DNA from 2 places in the Microlunatus sp. M237 genome. Region 1 is predicted to be linked to the other one. Evidence: riboswitches for the same ligand, from Rfam matches in the RefSeq annotation. Region 1 holds a riboswitch; the other holds the start of a gene.
What was found. A riboswitch is a leader RNA that binds a small molecule or an ion and turns the genes downstream of it on or off. The one in region 1 is predicted to bind cyclic di-AMP.
Positions count from the first base shown of each region.

Region 2: another riboswitch for cyclic di-AMP. It lies ahead of AC1XX3_RS10540 (transglycosylase family protein); the one in region 1 lies ahead of AC1XX3_RS07025 (C40 family peptidase).

Region 1 covers NZ_JBXHBL010000002.1:172,975-182,026, forward strand. Annotated here, with positions in the region: gene AC1XX3_RS07015 (glycosyltransferase family 4 protein) at 1-936, opposite strand, end outside; gene AC1XX3_RS07020 (peptidase MA family metallohydrolase) at 936-2,039, opposite strand; gene AC1XX3_RS07025 (C40 family peptidase) at 2,263-3,462, opposite strand; cyclic di-AMP (ydaO/yuaA leader) riboswitch at 3,471-3,643, opposite strand; gene AC1XX3_RS07030 (hypothetical protein) at 3,792-4,028, opposite strand; gene AC1XX3_RS07035 (DEDD exonuclease domain-containing protein) at 4,158-5,900, shown strand; gene AC1XX3_RS07040 (Lrp/AsnC family transcriptional regulator) at 5,934-6,212, shown strand; gene AC1XX3_RS07045 (hypothetical protein) at 6,219-6,482, shown strand; gene AC1XX3_RS07050 (rhomboid family intramembrane serine protease) at 6,515-7,366, opposite strand; gene AC1XX3_RS07055 (peptidylprolyl isomerase) at 7,363-7,878, opposite strand; gene AC1XX3_RS07060 (sunset domain-containing protein) at 8,062-9,052, shown strand, end outside.
Region 2 covers NZ_JBXHBL010000002.1:905,755-914,806, forward strand. Annotated here, with positions in the region: gene AC1XX3_RS10520 (hypothetical protein) at 553-1,179, shown strand; tRNA gene AC1XX3_RS10525 (tRNA-Thr) at 2,605-2,680, opposite strand; gene AC1XX3_RS10530 (alpha/beta hydrolase) at 2,751-4,310, opposite strand; gene AC1XX3_RS10535 (PSP1 domain-containing protein) at 4,348-5,220, opposite strand; gene AC1XX3_RS10540 (transglycosylase family protein) at 5,352-5,987, opposite strand; cyclic di-AMP (ydaO/yuaA leader) riboswitch at 6,011-6,180, opposite strand; gene AC1XX3_RS10545 (DNA polymerase III subunit delta') at 6,534-7,727, opposite strand; gene tmk (dTMP kinase) at 7,724-8,380, opposite strand; gene AC1XX3_RS10555 (CHAD domain-containing protein) at 8,377-9,052, opposite strand, start outside.

The DNA of each region.
Region 1 (9,052 bases):
CGTCCGGCCCGGTTGCACGGTCTCGGGAGCCCCGCCGGAATCGCCGACCAGCACCGGCAGCCCGCAGGCGGCTGCCTCAAGGAAGCCCAGGCCGAGACCTTCCGGGTTCAGACCCGCGAGCCGAGTCCGGACCGGCAGCGCGAACACGTCGGCGTTCTGCAGCTCGCGGAGCACCGCCGACCGCGGCACGGCCCCGGTCAGGCGGAGCGACGCGGTCAGGTCGAGCCTGCGCGCCTGCCGCTCGATCCTGCCTCGCTGCGGACCGTCGCCGACCAGCACCAGCTCCGGCGTCGGCTGGTCGCCCGGCCAGCCGTCGAGGACCCGCCGCCACGCCCGGAGCAGCGTGGCGAACCCCTTCTGCCGGACGAACCGTGCCACCGCGATACAGCGCGGCCGGGCATCGACGCGGTGGCCGGGCCGGAACCGGTCGACGTCGACCGGCGGGGGGATCCGGATCAGGCCGGCGCGGGCACCGGGACCGAGCGCAGGGGCGATCCGGCCGGCGGTGTAGTCGGAGATGGTCGACACATGGTCCAGCCCTTCGGCCATCCGTCGCCACGCCGTCCGGGCACCCGGCACCGTCGACCACCAGGTCTCGTGCCCGTGGCTGAGGCCCAGCAGTCGCGTCGCCCCGGCGCGCCGCAGCGGTCCCGCCATGGCCGCCAGCGGTGCGGCCGCCCCGAAGACGACCCGGGTCGCCCGGTGCGCGCGGAGCAGGTCCACCGCGGTCGCCGTCGTCGCGGCGGTGGGCAGCAGCACCCGGCCGCGGCGGACGACCGGGAAGGCCAAGGCGGCGTCGTGCTCGGCCGCTCCGGGCTCGGTGGAGGTGAGGACGACCACGTCATGGTCGAGCAGATCGCAGACGTCGGCAACGAAGGACTCGATCCCCCCGATCCGGGGTGGGAAGTCGTTGCTGATGACCAGCGTGGTCGCCATCAGCTCCGCCGCGCCCGGTCAGCCAGATCTCGGCTCCACGCGCGGGTGAAGGCCGCCTGATCAGTGCCGGTCACCGCACGCAGGGCGGCATCGACCGCCATCCCGCCGTCGACCCGGGCGTAGAGGTCGGCCAGGGCGGCGGGTGACCACCGCTCGGCCAGGAACCGGCAGGCCAGCCAGGCCTCGGCGTAGCGCAGTTCGAGCTGGTCGGCGCCGGGACCGAACGAGGCATCGGCGGGCAGGCTCTGCGGTGGGCCGTCGCGCCGTACGGCCTCGAGCAGCGGCGCGGCCACGGCCGACCGGGCCGCCGGATGCGCCCGGTAGGCGACGTAGTCGGCGTACCCCTCTACCAGCCAGGTGGGGGCCGGTGAGGCGGCAGAGCGGGTAGCCACGTGGGTGGTCTCATGGGTCAACAAGATGTCCAGCCCTTCCTCCGACAAGCCGCGGACCCGCGCCGGGTTGATGACGACCCGGACCGGGGCCGTGGCCGGGTTCTCACCTTCCGGCCAGGCCACCGCAGCGATCCCGGCGTAGGAACCGGTCTGCACGCCGAGCACGCGTTCGAACCCGACCTGACTGGACGGCACCGCGATCACCGTCGCGCCGGTCCAGCCGTGCCACAGCGCGGGGGGAACGCCGGCCCGAACGGCAGCGGCGGCGCGGGCCGCCCGGTCGGCCCAGGCGGCTGGGTCGCCGGTGGCCACCACCGCTGTCGAGGTGGCTGTGCTGGCCACCCGGACCGGCTCCAGCCACCAGGACGGCTGCGGGCTGACGGACCCGTCGGTGTCGGTGGCCCCGACGATCCGTAGCCGCCGGTCGCGGTCGGCGATCGTGAGCCAGACGCGGTGCTCGGCCGGGGCCGTCTCGCCGCGCAGCTGCCAGCGCACCACCACGCCCCTCGCCTGCGCCCCGGCGCCCAGCCGGGCGAGCCGTTCGGGCGCCAGCGCGGCCGCGCGGCCATCGGCAGACAGCTCGAACGTTGTCAGCGGCAACGCGTCGAGGTTGTCTCGCCAGCGCTGCACCACGGGGGTGAAGGCGGAGTCGAGCAGCGCGAAGCAGTCCGCGTACGCCGCGGTGTCGCCGGCCATGACCGCTGTGGCCAACGCTTGGAGCAGAGCAGTCGTGCGCTCCGCGCTGTCGTCCGGTGGGACGGGAGCGTGGGTTGCCGGGCCGGCGGGCCTGGCGGGACTGGCGGGCTGGCCGTGGCAGCTCGCCAGCCACGGCAGCGCGAGCAGACCGGCGAGCAGCCTGCGGCGCGGCAGCTGGGCAGACGACGACGGCTCCCCCCGGGAAGGGAGGAGCCGTGACGTCGAAGGGGGGAACCGATCAGCCCGGACGGCGCGCACCGGCGTAGGGCATGTCAGACAGGCTCGCGTAGCCAACGGGCTTGCCCGGACGCGAAGCGTGCAGCACCGTGCCGTTGCCGGCGTAGAGGCCGACGTGGCTGATCCCGCTGTAGAAGAAGACCAGGTCGCCCGGCTGCAGGTTCTCCCGGGAGACTGCGGTCCCGTTGCTGAACTGGGCCTGGGAGGTGCGGGACAGGGTGACCCCGGCCGCGCGCCACGCTGCCCCGGTCAGACCCGAGCAGTCGTACGCGCTCGGCCCGGTCGCGCCGTAGCGGTACGGCTTGCCGATCTGCTGGCGGGCGAAGGCGAGTGCCTTCTGGCCGCGGCTGGAACCGGTGAGCGCGGCGCCGTCGGTGCTGGTGTCGTCGGCCGCGTCCTTGCGGTTGGTGGTCCGCGAGGTGCTGTCCGTGGTGTCGGTCGACCGCGTGGTGTCGGTCGTCCGGGTCGGGTCGGTGGTCCGCGAGGTGTCGGTGGCGGCCGGTTGGGCCGACTCGGCGGCGGCGGCCGCCTCTTCCTGCTTGCGCTTCTCCTCGGCGGCGAGGCGGGCACGCTCCTCGGCGGTGAGCTTGGCCAGGACAGCCTTGGACTCGGCGATCTTGGCGTCCGACTGCTTCCGCAGCGCGGCCAGATCCTTCTCCTGCTGCTGCAGGGTGGTCAGGTCGCTGGCGGCTGACCGCTCGAGGTCGGCCAGCGATGCCCGCTGAGTCTGGAAGTCCTGGAGGACGGTGTTCTGGTTCTCGCTGACCTTCTCGACAGTGGAGACCTGGCTCAAGAAGCCGTCGGTGTCGGAGGTGAAGAAGAGCTGGGCGGTGGTGTCGATGCTGCGGTTCTGGAACTGGGCCAGGGCGACCTGCCCGACCTGGCGGCGCATCGCGGCGACCTTGGCGGTCTGAGCCTTGACGTCGGCCTGCTTGGTCTGGAGCTTCCGCTTGCCGGTGTCGATCTTCTCCTTGACACCCGCGTAGTCCTGGTCGAGCGCTGCGGCCTCGGTCTCCAGCTTCTCGATCTGCGCCTTCGCGTCGGCGATGGTCAGGGCCGGATCGGCGGCGGCGGGGCTGCTACCGGGTCCACCGGCCAGCGTGGCGGCGAGCGCCAGCACCGCAAGACCCAGGATCCCCGAACGACAGGCGGTGCGCAGTTGCACCAGACGACCGTTGGCCTCGCGAGAGCGTGAGGTCACGCAGACATTCCCCTTCACATTGACGCCTACCAGGTGAGCTGACGGATTCGGACTGGGAAGGTAGTCCTACGACATCTCGCACCCAGTGCGAGCTGCCGATTCACCCCAACAATATTGGTTCCCCGGCTCCCGGGGGCCGCTCACCGTGGTGAAGGGCCTCGAGACTCAGCGTGCATCCTGGCCGACAACTTGTGTCATCTGGTGCACCACGATGCTGAGGACACATTAGGTCACGAAATGGTCACTGGCAAACCGCGAGTATCACGGTTGGACGACGCCGACAGCGTCCCGGCCGCCGCAGGGCCATTCCTGCGCTGCCGACGCCGGGCTCAGCCGTGCTCCTGCCAGTCGAACGGGGACTGCACAGACGTGCCGCGGCGGGCTCCGGGGACCAACCGCAGCGGCGGCACCAGTCCGGACTCCGCCAGCGCCGCGAGCGCGGCTCGCTCATCGCTGTCCAGGTCCACGCCCTGCGGGGGCGCGCCCAGCAGGACGGTGATCACGCAGTCGCCACAGGCGGGGCCACGGGCAGCGCAGCTGTCGCAGTCGACGTGCAGGGTGTTCATCGCGTCCTCCTCATCGGGACCGATCCGGTCCGTCGAGACCACGGTGCACGGCGCCTCTGACAGTTCTGCAGCGATCGCCTGTGACAGGAGTGACGCAACTGTCAGTAGGCCGACCTAACGTTCCTCGACATGAGCACCGCACCGGCCCCGAGTCTGCAGGCGTCCTTCGAGGATCTCGGCACCCACCTGGCCGACGTCACCTTCTGCGTCGTGGACCTGGAGACCACCGGCGGAGCCGAGACCGACGCCATCACCGAGATCGGCGCGGTGAAGGTGCGCGGCGGGGTCGTGCTCGGCGAGTTCCAGACCCTGGTCAACCCGCGCTCGCACATTCCGCCCCTGATCGCCGTGCTGACCGGGATCACCAACCAGATGGTCGCCGACTCCCCCACCCTGGGTCAGGTGCTGCCGGCGTATCTGGCCTTCGCCGACCAGACGGTGCTGGTGGCGCACAACGCCTCCTTCGACGTCGGTTTCCTGCGCCGGGCGTGTGCGGAGCACGGGTATCCGTGGCCGAAGTGGCCGGTGCTCGACACGGTCAGCCTGGCGCGGCAGATCATGCTGCGCGACGAGGTGCCCAACCACAAGCTCGCCACCCTGGCCCGCCACTTCGGCGCCACCAGCACGCCCAACCACCGCGCGCTGCAGGACGCCCGCGCCACCGTCGATGTGCTGCACGGTCTGATCGAGCGGGTCGGCAACCTCGGCGTGCACACCATCGAGGACCTGCACGAGTTCACCCGCCGGGTGTCGCCGCAGCGGCGGGCCAAGCGGACCTGGGCCAGCGACCTGCCGGAGCGGCCCGGCGTCTATTTCTTCGTCGCCGACCAGGGTGCGGAGCGCCACATCCTCTATGTCGGCACCTCCAAGAACGTACGCAAGCGGGTCCGCACCTACTTCACCGCCTCGGAGACCAGACCGCGGATGGACGAGATGGTGCGGCTGGCCACCGGGGTGGAGGCGATCACCTGCGAGACCCCGCTACAGGCCGAGGTGTGCGAGCTGCGGCTGATCGCCGCCCACCGCCCGCGCTACAACCGTCGTTCCAAGTTTCCGGAGCGCCAGCAGTGGATCAAGATCACCGAAGAGCCGTTCCCCCGGCTGTCGGTGGTGCGGCAGGTGCGCGACGACGCGGCGACGTACTTCGGCCCGTTCCGGCGTCGGCAGGCGGCCGAGGACGTGGTGTTGGCGCTCTACGACGGGTTCCCGATCCGCCAGTGCACGCCGCGGTTGAGCCGTACGGCCCGCACCGTCGCCTGTGCCCTGGCCGGCATGGGTCGCTGCAGCGCGCCGTGCGACGGCTCGATCACCGTCGATGCGTACGGGGCGCTGGTCGAGGAGGTCCGCACCGCCCTCTCCACCGACGTACGTCCAGCCGTGCGCGCGCTCCGGTCGCGGCTGCGTCGCCTGGTGGACCAGCAGCGCTATGAGGAGGCGGACCTGATCCGCCGGCGGCTGGAGACCTTGACCAGCACCGGGCGCCGGTTCCACCGGGTCCGCAGCTTGGCGGCCTGCCCCGAGATCGTGGCCGCGCGCCGGGAGGAGAACGACTGGCACATCCATGTGATCCGCTATGGCCGGCTCGCGGGCGCGGCGGTGGCGACCCCGCACGATGTCCCGCAGGCGGTCGCTCGAGCGGTCTGCGCCACCGCGGAGACGGTGGCCCCGCCGGTGGGACCACAGCCGGCCGGCGGATTCGAGGAGGCGGAACGGATCGCGGACTGGCTGGAGCAGCCGGGGGTCCGCCTGATCGACATCACCGGTGACTGGATGTGGCCGCTGCACGCAGTGCTCAGTCACGCCGCCCTGGTGCGCTATGCCCTGGGCGACGAGCTCGATCCGGACGTGCGGCCGGACCGGCCGAATCCATGACGAGTCGCGCCCCGCGGCCGTTACCCTTACGCCATGGTGACTGCGATCGTGTTCGTCAAGGCAGAGGTGGCCCAGATTCCGCAGGTGGCGGAGGAGATCGCCGCCCTGGCCGGAGTCAGCGAGGTCTACTCCGTCACCGGTGCGATCGACCTGATCGTGCTGGTGCGGGTGTCCGGCAACGACCAGATCGCCGAGGTGGTGGCTGACCGGCTGAACAAGGTACCCGGAGTGCTGAGCACCGAGACCCATATCGCGTTCCGGGCGTACTCCTCGCTGGACCTGGACGCGGCCTTCGCCATCGGTGCCGAGTAGACCGCGGTGAGCACCTCACAGCCACCTGCTCCGACGACGGGGTCGCACCCGACGGCCGGTTGGCACCCCGAAGACGAGCTGGTGGACGACGACAGCCATGTCGAACCGGAGTCCGATGATGACCCGGCATCCTGGCTATCGTCCAAGGCGCTGATCGTGACGGCGCTGGTGCTGGCCGCCATCTTGTTCGTCACCATCGTGGTGTGTGCGGTGGTCTGGTACACCGCACCACTCGAGCCCGTACCGGTGCCGAGCGTGCCGGCGATCTGAGCGCGATCAGTTCAGCGCGAGCTTCGCCGCGATCAACTCAGCGCGAGCTTCGCCGCGACCGCCACGACACAGAGCACGGCCACCCCGGCCAGCCCAACTCCCTGCATCAGCACCCGCTGGCCGCGCGGCGCGTACGCGAGGACCCAGCCGACCAGCAGGCCGACCAGGATGCCGCCGACCAGGCCGAGCCAGCCGAAGCTGGAGAATCCGATCACGAGGCCGTAGAGCACGATCAGGGCCAGCAGGCTCAGATCGGGACGGATGTCCTCGCCGCCGCGGCGCTTGACCACAGCGTTGGCGCCCAGCAGCCCGATCACGGCCGCCGAGGCGCCTGTCGTCCCGACGCCGATCGGACCGAGCAGGAAGAACACTGTCGCGCCGCCGAGACCGGCCAGGACGTAGAGCGCGACGAACCGCCACACGCCCAGCGCCGCTTCCAGCGCCCGGCCGGCCATCCACAGCACCAGCAGGTTCATCAGCACGCCGAACAGCCCCACCGAGGTGAACCCGAAGGTCAGCAGCCGCCAGTACTCCCCGGCATAGATGGCTCCGTTGGACAGCGCCATCAGGCTGAGCAGCAGGTTCCCGGAGACGAAGTTCAGCACGTAGACGGCGGCGAGCACGCCCATCAGCACCTTCGTGGCGGTGCCACCGGCGCCGGAGGTCAGTGCCCCGCCGAAGCGTGTCTTCGGGGCGCGCACGCCGGCCCGCCCCGACGACACGCACGACGGGCACTGGAAGCCGACGGAGGCGGGGTTCATGCACTCCCCGCAGATCGGACGGCGGCACCGCTGGCAGGAGATGCCGGTGGGCCGGTCCGGATGCCGGTAGCAGACCGGCTGCGAGGGCGCGGCGAAGTCCGGCCCGGTCGGCGACTCGGTCACTCCGAGATGTCGACCGACTCGATCACCACGGCGTCGACAGGGCGGTCGTTACGACCGACCTTCACCCGGGCGATGGCGTCGACCACGTCGCGGCTGGCCTGGTCGGCGACCTCACCGAAGATGGTGTGACGGCGGTTCAGGTGCGGGGTCGGGCCGACGGTGATGAAGAACTGCGAGCCGTTGGTGCCGGGGCCGGCGTTGGCCATGGCCAGCAGGTACGGCTTGTTGAAGACCAGCTCGGGGTGGAACTCGTCACCGAACTGGTAGCCCGGGCCGCCGGTGCCGGTGCCCAGCGGGTCGCCGCCTTGGATCATGAAGCCGGCGATGACGCGGTGGAAGACGAGTCCGTCGTAGAACTTGCCCGTGGTCTTCTGACCGGTCTTCGGGTCGACGTATTCCTTGGTGCCGTTGGCCAGGCCGACGAAGTTCTCGACCGTCTTGGGGGCGTGCGTCTCGAAGAGGTTGATCACGATGTCGCCATGGTTGGTGTGAAGGGTTGCAGTCTGCGCCACGATGGGTGCACCTTTCTTGGTCACGAGAAGTACGTACGGGCTGAATTGTCCGGGTGCCATCCTGTCACGCCCGCACAACGCATCGGCCAGGCCCGAACATGGGCTCCTCCCAGGCGAGCGGCCCTACCGGTACGGTGGTGGTCGTTCCGAACCGGAGCATCAGGTCTCACTACGGAGGAAACCGTGAAGCGCAAGAGTTCCCGCGTCGAAGCCGCCAAGGACTTGGTCAGCCCAGCCACCGAAGCCGCCGAGGAGATTCTCCACACGGCCGCCGATCGGATCGGACCTCTGGTCCACACCGCTGCAGACCGAGTCGGGCCGCTGGCGCAGTCAGCCGTCAATCTGGTGTCGCCCTTGGCGCAGCAGGCTGCAGAAGCGGTCACCCCCTACGCCGAGAAGGCCACATCTTTCGTGACGCCGTACTACACCGACCACGTCGTTCCGCTGGCGAACACCGCCCGCAAGCGCGGAGCCCGCGCCGCCCATGACGCCGTGGACGCACTCAGCCCGCGGCTCGACGACGCACTCGACCGGGTCACACCCGCCTTCGAGTCGGCGCGTGACCACGTGCAGGACGACCTGCTCCCCCGACTCACCGGTGCGATCAGCGCCGCTGCCGCCGCTCCTGCCGTGGTCGAGGCCGGCAAGCGGGGCAAGGCGGCGATGGCCGCCGCCCGCGGCGAGCTGGTGCTGCCGGAGCCGGAGAAGAAGAAGAGTGGCTGGCTGAAGAAGCTGGCTCTCATCACCGCCGTCGGCGCTGTCGTGGCGGTAGCTACCAAGAAGCTGCTGGGCGAGAAGGACTCGGGCTGGCAGTCAGCCCGGCCGACCACTCCGTACGCGCCGAGCAGCACCGGCTCGTCCACCACGTCAAGCACGTCGAGCTCGACCACGGCGGCCGAGCCGACCGTGCCGGTGAGCGACCCGGGCGCGACCAGCCCGGCCGAGACCGCTGCCGACGACACGGTTCAGACAGCACCGGTCGAGACGCCGGTCGAGACAGCGCCGGTCACGGCCGAGCCGGTGTCGACCGATGCGACCGAGCATTCGGTCGCCGCGGACCTGAACGACACTCAGGTCGACGGGATCTCACCCGGAGCTGACCGTTCTCGCTACGTCGGCGACGACGTGTACGTCGGCAAGGAGCCGCCGGCCGACTTCCTGATCAAGGGCAACG
Region 2 (9,052 bases), 730 kb from region 1:
CGCTGACTCACCGTCCCCGAGGAGATCCACCCTGAGGGTCCGACTAGTCTGAGACCAACTTTGGATTGCCATAAGGCATTGATCGAGTAACTCGTAGCGGCGAGCCTGGTCTAGGCTGCTTCCAGCGGCACGGCGTGCCGGTCGGCCACTGCGTGCGTCCCACAACAAAGGTCCCGGGCAGAGTCGGAGTCCTGATCGCCACTCGCTGCCAAGGCTGGAAGGACGAGTGGCCGCCAGCCAGCGTTGATCTTGGCGATCCTGATGTCAGTGCCAGGCACTGGACACGAGTGCGTTGTCGTCGGCGGGCAGAAACGCTCGGAGCCACTGCGCGACGCAGACAAGAGCCAAATCCCAAACCGTCCTCAGCCTGGAGATTTCACCCCTTTGCTCGGCAGCGCAAGTCAATCTTCCACCTTGCACTCTTGACCCATCTATCCAGTGTAAAACACCGCTATGGGAACAATCACGCTACGCGAAAGTTGGTCGCGTTGGGGCGGCACGGGAGACCAAGTTATCACCATCGTTCAAGGAGCGCTGGCCACAGTCGGAGGCGTGAACGGAACTGAGGAGACGCCTCTATACTGCTTGATAACTACACCCCCCGATGATGAAACGCGCTACGACTCCGCGGACGACTTGAAAGCTGGTCTCAGCGAGTTGAAGGCTATAAAAAAGGTGGAGGTTGTCGTAGGCGACTCCTCTGACGGCGTAGTCGCGACCATCACCTTCAACAACCAATCTCCGGCTGCTCGGCTCGAGGTAGCAGGGAGCGACAGGATTGCGGTACAGGGCGTCCGACAAGAACTTCGACATCTCCTCGATAGTGGGAAGCGATGGCCCAAGTCTCCGACGGTGATCTTGTTAATAGGAGCAGTGATCGGGATGCTCTTGGGGCTCGCGGGCGGTATAGGTTGGACCTACGTTCCTTTTGGTTGGCTTCCTGACAATCTCATCGGTTCCATCATCTATGGTTTGATCTACGGAATCTTCTATCTCCTGCTCTTCGGTGGCGTCTTCTACTTGGTGCGATGGGCCATGCCCGCCCTCGAGCTGATTCCACCGGGAAGCATCCCGCGCCTCATCCGGTACAAGGCGAGGATTGTATCGCTAACGCTTTTCATTATGGGGGCTGTTGCTACCACCATCATCGGAAGGGTGTTGGGAGGGGGAAGCAGTTGACGCCAGGGCGGACGCTTGGTGCTCAGCAGGCAATAGAGGGTCGTCGACCCCCACACTGGCATGACCCTACAACCGGCCAAGGATGGCCGACTCGGGGTCCGTCAGTCCAGTGTCCGGAAAGTCGACACCGTAGCGTCCAGCCGCGATGCGCTCCACTCCACGAGGAATTGTCCGCTCCACTTATCACTGTCAGGAGGTCGGCGACCGACCTGCGTGCCTTCCGCACGAACCCCGGCTACCCGGGCGCCGCAAGGGTCGGCTACCGGGTGCTTCCCACGCGGGTTTGGTATTGCGTGGGGTCCCGCACAACAGGCACCTTCTGACAGTTCGGCAGCCGTGTGACCGGTTGGCGTCCACCTCACAGACTTTCGTCACTGGTCTTTACACTCTTAGAGATCTCGCAGTGGCAGGTTTCAGTGCCGTGGTGGATTAGTCAAGGTAGTTGCCATCATCAGCCGGGCGATTGAGGCATCGAAGAACACTGGGGCGAGGGGCCGCTTTGACGCTGGGCAAGGCCCGCATCGCGAAGACGGCGCATATCGGCGATCTAGGGTCCGTGCCCCTCGTCGAGCTGCTGACCCTTCCGTGGAGGGTTCCTCCGGCTAGTTGACCTGATCACCGAGACGTCGCCGTGCGCCGCGTGACAGGCTGCGTGTATGGCCACTACCCAGAAAAGATGGTTTGAAAGACCACCTGCAAGTGCGCGGGATGTCCTCATCTAGAGAGCGAAGGGCCTCCCTGAGCGTGCCCTACGGTTACCTCGCATACCGACCGGAACTAGCCTGAGAGGCTTCGTCAGACATGCGCCAAATACACGTGGTCCACATCGGCCCAACGTTTGGTCGGGAGCGGCCAACACCCAACGAGCTCGTTACACCGGAGGACCCCGACCCGGTAGCGGACTGCTGCGCTACCGAAACCTAGACCGCCGCCGGAATCGGCGATCGCTACCGCCGGATGCAGACTTGGCTGACGGAAGCGCGGACGCCTTGCCGCTGGGCGCAATCGACCCATGTCGCCCACCGTGCCGGAGACGAAGTCACTCTTCACGAGATCCTGGATCACAAGATTGGCGACTTGCATCGCCACGCGGGCCATGCCGACATGCCCCCGTGAGCAGCTGACGGATCAGTAGGCCTACTGTCGAGCCGCCGCAACCTTCCGAACGAGGTCGACTGGCCGGCGCACGACAGGCGGTTGCTGATCCTCATCAACGAGTTCGGCTGACAGGCTTGCGTGCTGTGCTCGCTAGAAGGCCCGCGATGGACCGCAGGGATCGGCTTACTTGCCCGTATCCCGACGAGGGTCGGCCCTCTCGTGCGCTCAATCGCGGCGCCGCGCGTGACTGAGCTTCTCGCTTCGCTGTTGGCACTACGAGCGCGGCCTGGCTCGAGTGGCGATCCTCGGGGCACGAGGTGGTCCGGGTGGGGCCGCCTGAGAGAATCGAACTCTCGACCTACGCATTACGAGTGCGTTGCTCTGCCATCTGAGCTAAGGCGGCCTGTGCCACCGCAGGCGGCGGCACGGTTGCCCACTATATCCAGCGCGGCCAATTCGTCGAAATCAGATCCTCAGCAGGTGGTGCCCTCGACCGGGGTCACCCCGTCGACGAAGTAGCGGGTCACCAGTGCGCGGATGCAAGGGCTCTGCCCGTACGCGAGATGGCCCTCGCCGCGAAGCGTGACCAAGACTCCCGAGGTGAGCTGCTTGGCCATGCCCTGGGCGTACGCGTATGGCGTGGCCGGGTCGCCGGTGGTGCCGATGACCACGATCGACGGCGCACCCGGGCCGGTGATGCGGCCCACCGACTTCACCGGCGCGACGGGCCACATCGGACACAGATAGTCCGGCCCCAGGTAGCGGCCCATGGTGGGTGCCTGCTTGACGGTCGTGGCGAACTCGGCGTCGGCGCCGGAGATGCCGTCGTCGTCGGTGTCGAGACAGCGGATGGCCGGGAAGGCGTAGGTGGACTGGCCGTAGCGCCCGGCCTCGTCACGTTGGTTGTATTGGTCGGCCAACCACAACAGACGCTCGCCGTTGCGAGCGACGGACGCCTCGGTCAGGGCGGCGGCCAGCACCTGCCAGCCGCGCTCGTTGGCGTACAGCGCTTGCACCAGCCCGGTCACCGCGAGCTGCTGGGTCAGCTCCCGATCGCCCACCGCGAGCGGCTGACCGTCGAGCCGGTCCCAGAGCGCGACGACACTACGCAACACCTCCGACCGGCTGCCGCCCAGCTGGCATCGCTGGGCGACGCACCACTCGGCGAAGGAGCTCAGGGCGGCGTCGAACCCGCCGCTCTGGCCGACGCTCTCGTCATCGGTGATGTCGACGGCACCGTCCAGCACCATCCGGCCCACCCTCGGCCCGAACAGCTGGGCATATGTCGCGCCGATCTCGGTCCCGTACGACGACCCGAAGTAGTTGAGCCGCTCGTCGCCGACCAACCTCCGGAGCAGGTCGAGGTCGCGGACCGTGTCAACGGTGGAGATGTGCGCCAGCAGCGGGCCGGAGCGCTGCAGGCAAGAGGCGCCGAACTCGCGGTTGGCCGCGATCAAGGCGGCCTTCTCGGCCTCGTCGTCGGGTGAGCCGTCGAGGGCGGTGTACGTGTCCAGCGCGCGATCACCGAAGCAGCGCACCGGAGTCGAGCCGCCCACACCACGTGGGTCCCAGCCCACCACGTCGTAGTCCTGCAGCCCTTCCAGCCCGACGTAGTCCACGTACGCCACCCCACTGCCACCGGGTCCACCGGGGTTGATGAACAGCGAGCCCTTGCGCTGCGGACCGGTCGCGGGACGCATCGCGAGGGCCAAGGTGATCGCCTCGGCGTCCGGCTCGGCGTAGTCCAACGGCGCCAGTACGGTGGCGCACTTGCGGCCGTCGCCACAGTCGCGCCACTCCAGGGGCTGCTGCTGATAGCGGGCCAGGCCACTGCCCGGAGGCGGATCGGCGAAGCCGGCAGGGCGTACGTCCGGCGCCGGTGCGACCGGACGGGAGTCGAGGGCGGTGACGGTGCTGGACGGCAGCGGGACCTCAGGGGCGGATTCTCCATCCTGGCCCGGCAACGCCGAGCAGGCGGTCAGCAGCACGGCGGTCAGGCCGGCAACCAGCCCTGCCCGTGCACCGCGCCCCATGCCGAAGGAGCCTACCCGCCGGTCAGCGAGCGAGAGATCAGCGACGTCGGCGGGCGCGCGGCTTGGGACCGTCGGGGTCGCGCTTGTCGTAGGCCTGGCGCGAGCCACAGACACTGGCCTTGGAGCAGCTCATGGTGGCGCCGCTGGCGCTCATCCGAACCACCACCGCGTCGGCCGGCACCGAGTGAGCGACCACGACACCTTCACCGTCATCGGTGGTGACCCGCTCCCCGACCGCCGGCGCATCCCGGGCGAACTCGGCGTAGAGCGGGTGCTCGTATTTCAGGCAGCACATCAGCCGGCCGCACGCGCCGGAGATCTTCATCGGGTTCGGCGGCAGGTCCTGGACCTTCGCCAGCCGCAGGCTGACCGGCTCGAAATCCTTGAGAAAGGTGGCGCAACACAGGTCACGCCCGCAGTTGCCGATCCCACCGGTGAGGCGGGCTGCGTCGCGGGAGCCGATCTGGCGCAGATCGATGCGTGCCCGCAACGTCCGGGCCAGCTCGCCCACCAAGACACGGAAGTCGACCCGGTGCGGGGCGTTGAAATAGATGACGGCGAGCTTGTCGACGTCGCCCTGGTCGATGTAGTCGACGGCCACCACCTTCATCGGCAGCCCATGCTTCTTGATCAGCTTCTTGGCGACCAGCTTGGCCTCGGCGCGGCGGCGGCGGTTTGCCTCGTCGCGCTCCAGGTCGGCCGGTGTCGCCGGTCCGGCACAGGCCGGCAGATCCACGAAGTTGGTGTCGGCGTCATCCACCCACTCCGGCGCCCAGACACACTCAGCCACCTCCGGGCCCGACTCGGTCGGGACGAGCACCTTCTCCCCCACCCGGTACGTCCGTGCCCCGGGATCGAGATAGTAGAGCCGCCCGTACCGCTCGAAGGAGACGGCCATCACCTGTGCCATGCAGACAGCCTAAGCCCCCACGCCAGCGTGGACAGCGGCCAGCGGGAAGTGCCGCGAGCCCGGCGGACGTGAGTCCGCCGGGCCGCAGGGGTGCAGGAGCCGGGGGGACAGTCCCGCACCCGGGATCGGGGCTACTTGAGTCGGAGAACCTGACCGATGTAGATCGAGTTCGGGTTCTTGACGGTCTTCTTGTTCAGCTTCCACAGACCCTTCCAACCGCCCTTGACGTGGTGGCGCTTGGCGATCTTGGCGATCGTGTCCCCGCGCTTGACCCGGGTGGTCTTGGTGGCCTTCGCGGGGGCGGACTTCTTCTTGGCGGTGGCCTTCTTCTTGGCGGTGACCTTCTTCTTGGCCGTCACCTTCTTGCTCTTGGAAGCCACCTTCGACGAGCCGGGGTTTCCGGCCGGGGTCGCGTTGCGGCTGGCGTTTCCGGTGGACTTGGTCAGTCCGGCACGCTTGCCACAGGTGGGCCAGGCACCCGGGCCCTGGGTGGCCAGGACGCGACGAGCCACGGCGATCTGCTCGCTCTTGGTCGCCCGGTGGGCCGAGCTGGCGTACTTCGCACCGCCGAAGCCCCGCCAGGTACGCGGTGAGAACTGCAGCCCGCCGTAGTACCCGTTACCGGTGTTGATCTTCCAGTTGCCACCGCTCTCGCACTTGGCCACCCGGTCCCAGACGGTGCCCGCGGCTGCGGCGGAGGTCGTGCCCATCCCGGCGATGCCGAGAGACAGGGCGACTGCGGCAAAGACGCCGACGAGTCGCTTCATGATCTTTGACGTCAACAAGACATTCCCTTCCTGACTGACGCCTGTGAAGTGAGCTGACGGGTTCGGGCTGTCAGGCGCCCGGCGCCGATGCATTTCCGCATCGGCACTTCACCCCAGGGCAGCGCGTCTTCGCGATACCCGGTTGGTTCCTCCACCTTCGCTGCGCCCGGGACTGTCCCGGCAGAGGTGCCCGCCCAGCGAAGCTCGGCGTAGCGGGCACGCGATCTCGTGGCCATATCCGATGCCCACGAGCCATCCCCGAACATTTCGGATCCGTGATGTAGATAACGGAACGGATACGAAACTGGACTCACCGTAAGTGAAGACGAGGTCGGGCGCAACCCTGCGGTAGGGCGCAGTTCGCAGGGGGCTGAAACCACAGATGCCCCGATCCGCGAGGACCGGGGCATTGAGGAGGTTGTCGGAGAGAACGCTCGGGGGTTCGTACCCTCCGGCAACCTGACTAAACCGTACTAAAGATGCACAGGAAAATGAACCCCGACCGTGACCGCTCGAGCAAACTCTGGACAACAGATGAAGACCTGATCAACCCTCCACCAACCCGATCATGGTCGCTTCCACCGCCAGCAACGGAGCCACATTCGTCTCCAGCGCGGTGCGGCAGCCGAGCAGCGCATCGATCCGGCGCAGCGTCGACTCCGTGGTCGACTTCCTTGCCAGCACCGTGATCTGAGGCGCCAGGTCCTGGTTGACCAAGGGCGCCCCGCTGTTGGTCTGGATGCTCAGCACATCGCGATAGAGCCCGGTGAGCTCAGTCAGTGCGCGGTCGATGGCGTCCCGCTGGAACCGTTTGCTCCGGGCCTTCTGCTGGTCCTCCAGCTCCTTCATCGCGGCCTGAGCCTGGCGCGGGCGGGCGCCCTTGGTGCCGAACCCCAGCGCCTCCGACAGCGCGGCTCGTTCCTTCGCGTCCAGCTCCGCGGTCGCAGCGGAGGCCTCCTCGGCGCAGGCGTCGACCAGGGCGGCGGCGCTGCTCAGGCACGCACCCAGGCCGTTCAGCCGGGTCGGGATGAGCAGCACCTCACGGCGGCGTTGCCGGGCCGCGTCGTCGCGAGCCAGCACCCGCGCCCGGCCGACGTGGCCCTGCGACACCCGGGCGGCGTACGCGGCCAGCTCGGGGTCGACGCCGTCCCGCCGGATCAGCAGCGCGGTCACGGCAGCCACGGTCGGCGTCTGCAGGGTGAGCGACCGACACCGGGACCGGATCGTGACCACCACGTCGTCGGCCGTGGGGGCGCACAAGATCCACACCGTCTTGGGCGCGGGCTCCTCAATGCTCTTCAGCAGGGCGTCCGCCCCGCGCTCGGTCACCCGGTCGGCGTCCTCGACCACGATCACCTGCCGACGGCCGAGCGTCGGGCTCATCGCTGCCCGTCGGACCAGGTCGCGTACCTCGTCGACGCCGATGGACAGCATCTCGGTGCGGACCAGGGTCACGTCGGGGTGGGCGCCGCTCAGGGCGGTGCGGCACTCGTTGCACTGTCCGCAGCCGCCCCGCGGACACTGCAGTGCCGCCGCGAAGGACCGGGCGGCGTTGGACCGGCCGGACCCGGGCGGTCCGGTCAGCAACCAGGCGTGGGACATGGCGTGCGCCCCGCCCGTCACCGCCCGCTGCAGGGTGGCCACCGACCGCTCCTGACCGATCAACTCGACCCACACCCCGGTCATCCCCGCCGGAGGTTCCGCAGCGGTCAGCGGATCGCCGGTCTGCACCTCGGTCATGGGCCCAGTCTGCCGGAGCGCTCCGACAACAGTGCCGACACCCGCTCGGCGATCGTGGCGGCGATGGCGTCGATGGTGCCACGCGCGTCCAGCACCAGATAGAACTCGGGCTCGCGGGCGGCCAGCTGCACGAAGTGCTCGCGGGCGCGTCGGTGCAGCTGCTCGCCGGCGCCCTCGAGCCGGTCCTTGTCCACCTTGGCGTTCACGGCATCGACCGGATCGGCATCGAGGAGGATGGTGAGATGCGGGCGCAGGTCCTCGGTGGCCCACCGCGCTACCTTCTCCACCTCGTCCAGGCTCAGCACCCGACCCGCGCCCTGATAGGCGAGCATCGAGTCGACGTAACGGTCGCAGACCACCACGGCCCCGCGATCCAACGCAGGCCGCACCACGGCATGGACGTGGTGCGCCTTGTCGGCGGCGTAGAGCAACGCCTCGGCCCGGGGCGAGATGTCGCCGGTGACCGGGTCGAGCACGATCCGCCGGATCTGCCCACCCAGCACCGTGTCGCCGGGTTCGAAGGTCCGCACCACCTCCACGTCGCGGGTGGACAGCCAGCGGACCAGCCGCTCGACCTGGGTCGACTTGCCGACCGCGTCGCCGCCCTCGAAGACGACGAACAGGCCACGCTCGCTGCGTACCCCCGCCGTCATCGAGCGAGCTTCTTGGCGGCCTTGGCCCAGTCCTGCACGAAGGTGTCTCGTGCCTTGCGGACCTGGCGGAGCTCGTGCTCGTACGTCCGACCCAGCTCGAAGGCCTCCATCGGGGTGCCGGCCAGGGCGCGACTGCGGATGTCCTCGGCGGCCTGCCAGTGGGTGGTGGCGGCGGTCAACAGCCGTCGGGTCGGGGTCAGCCGTTCGCGTAGGCGTCCCACCTGCTTCGGCAGCACCGGCGCAGCCACGTCACTGACCCGGAACAGGTGGTCAAGGGCCTCGGCCGCCGCATTCCACGTCTGCGGGGTGGCATCGGAGCTGAGCCGACCGGACGCCTTGAACACCGTGTCCAAGGTGGTGTCCACCAGCGCGCGCAGCACCTGCGACGCCGGCTGAGTGGCCACCTCACCCACCCGCGGTGAGCGGGTGGCGGTGACGAGGCGCTCGAGCAACGTCAGATAGCGCTCGCCGCGCAGCCGCGATCGCAGCCCTGAGGTGTCGTCGGGCGACCGGGGAACTCCGCTCCGCGACGACTCCTCGACCTTGCCGGCCTCCAGGTCGACCTGGCCGACCAGCCAGCGCAGCTCTTCCTCCAGATCCTCGAGCCACTCCGGGTCGAGCACCGGCGACATGCCCTCCAGCTCAGCCTTGAGCCGGGCTGCGTGCTCGCGC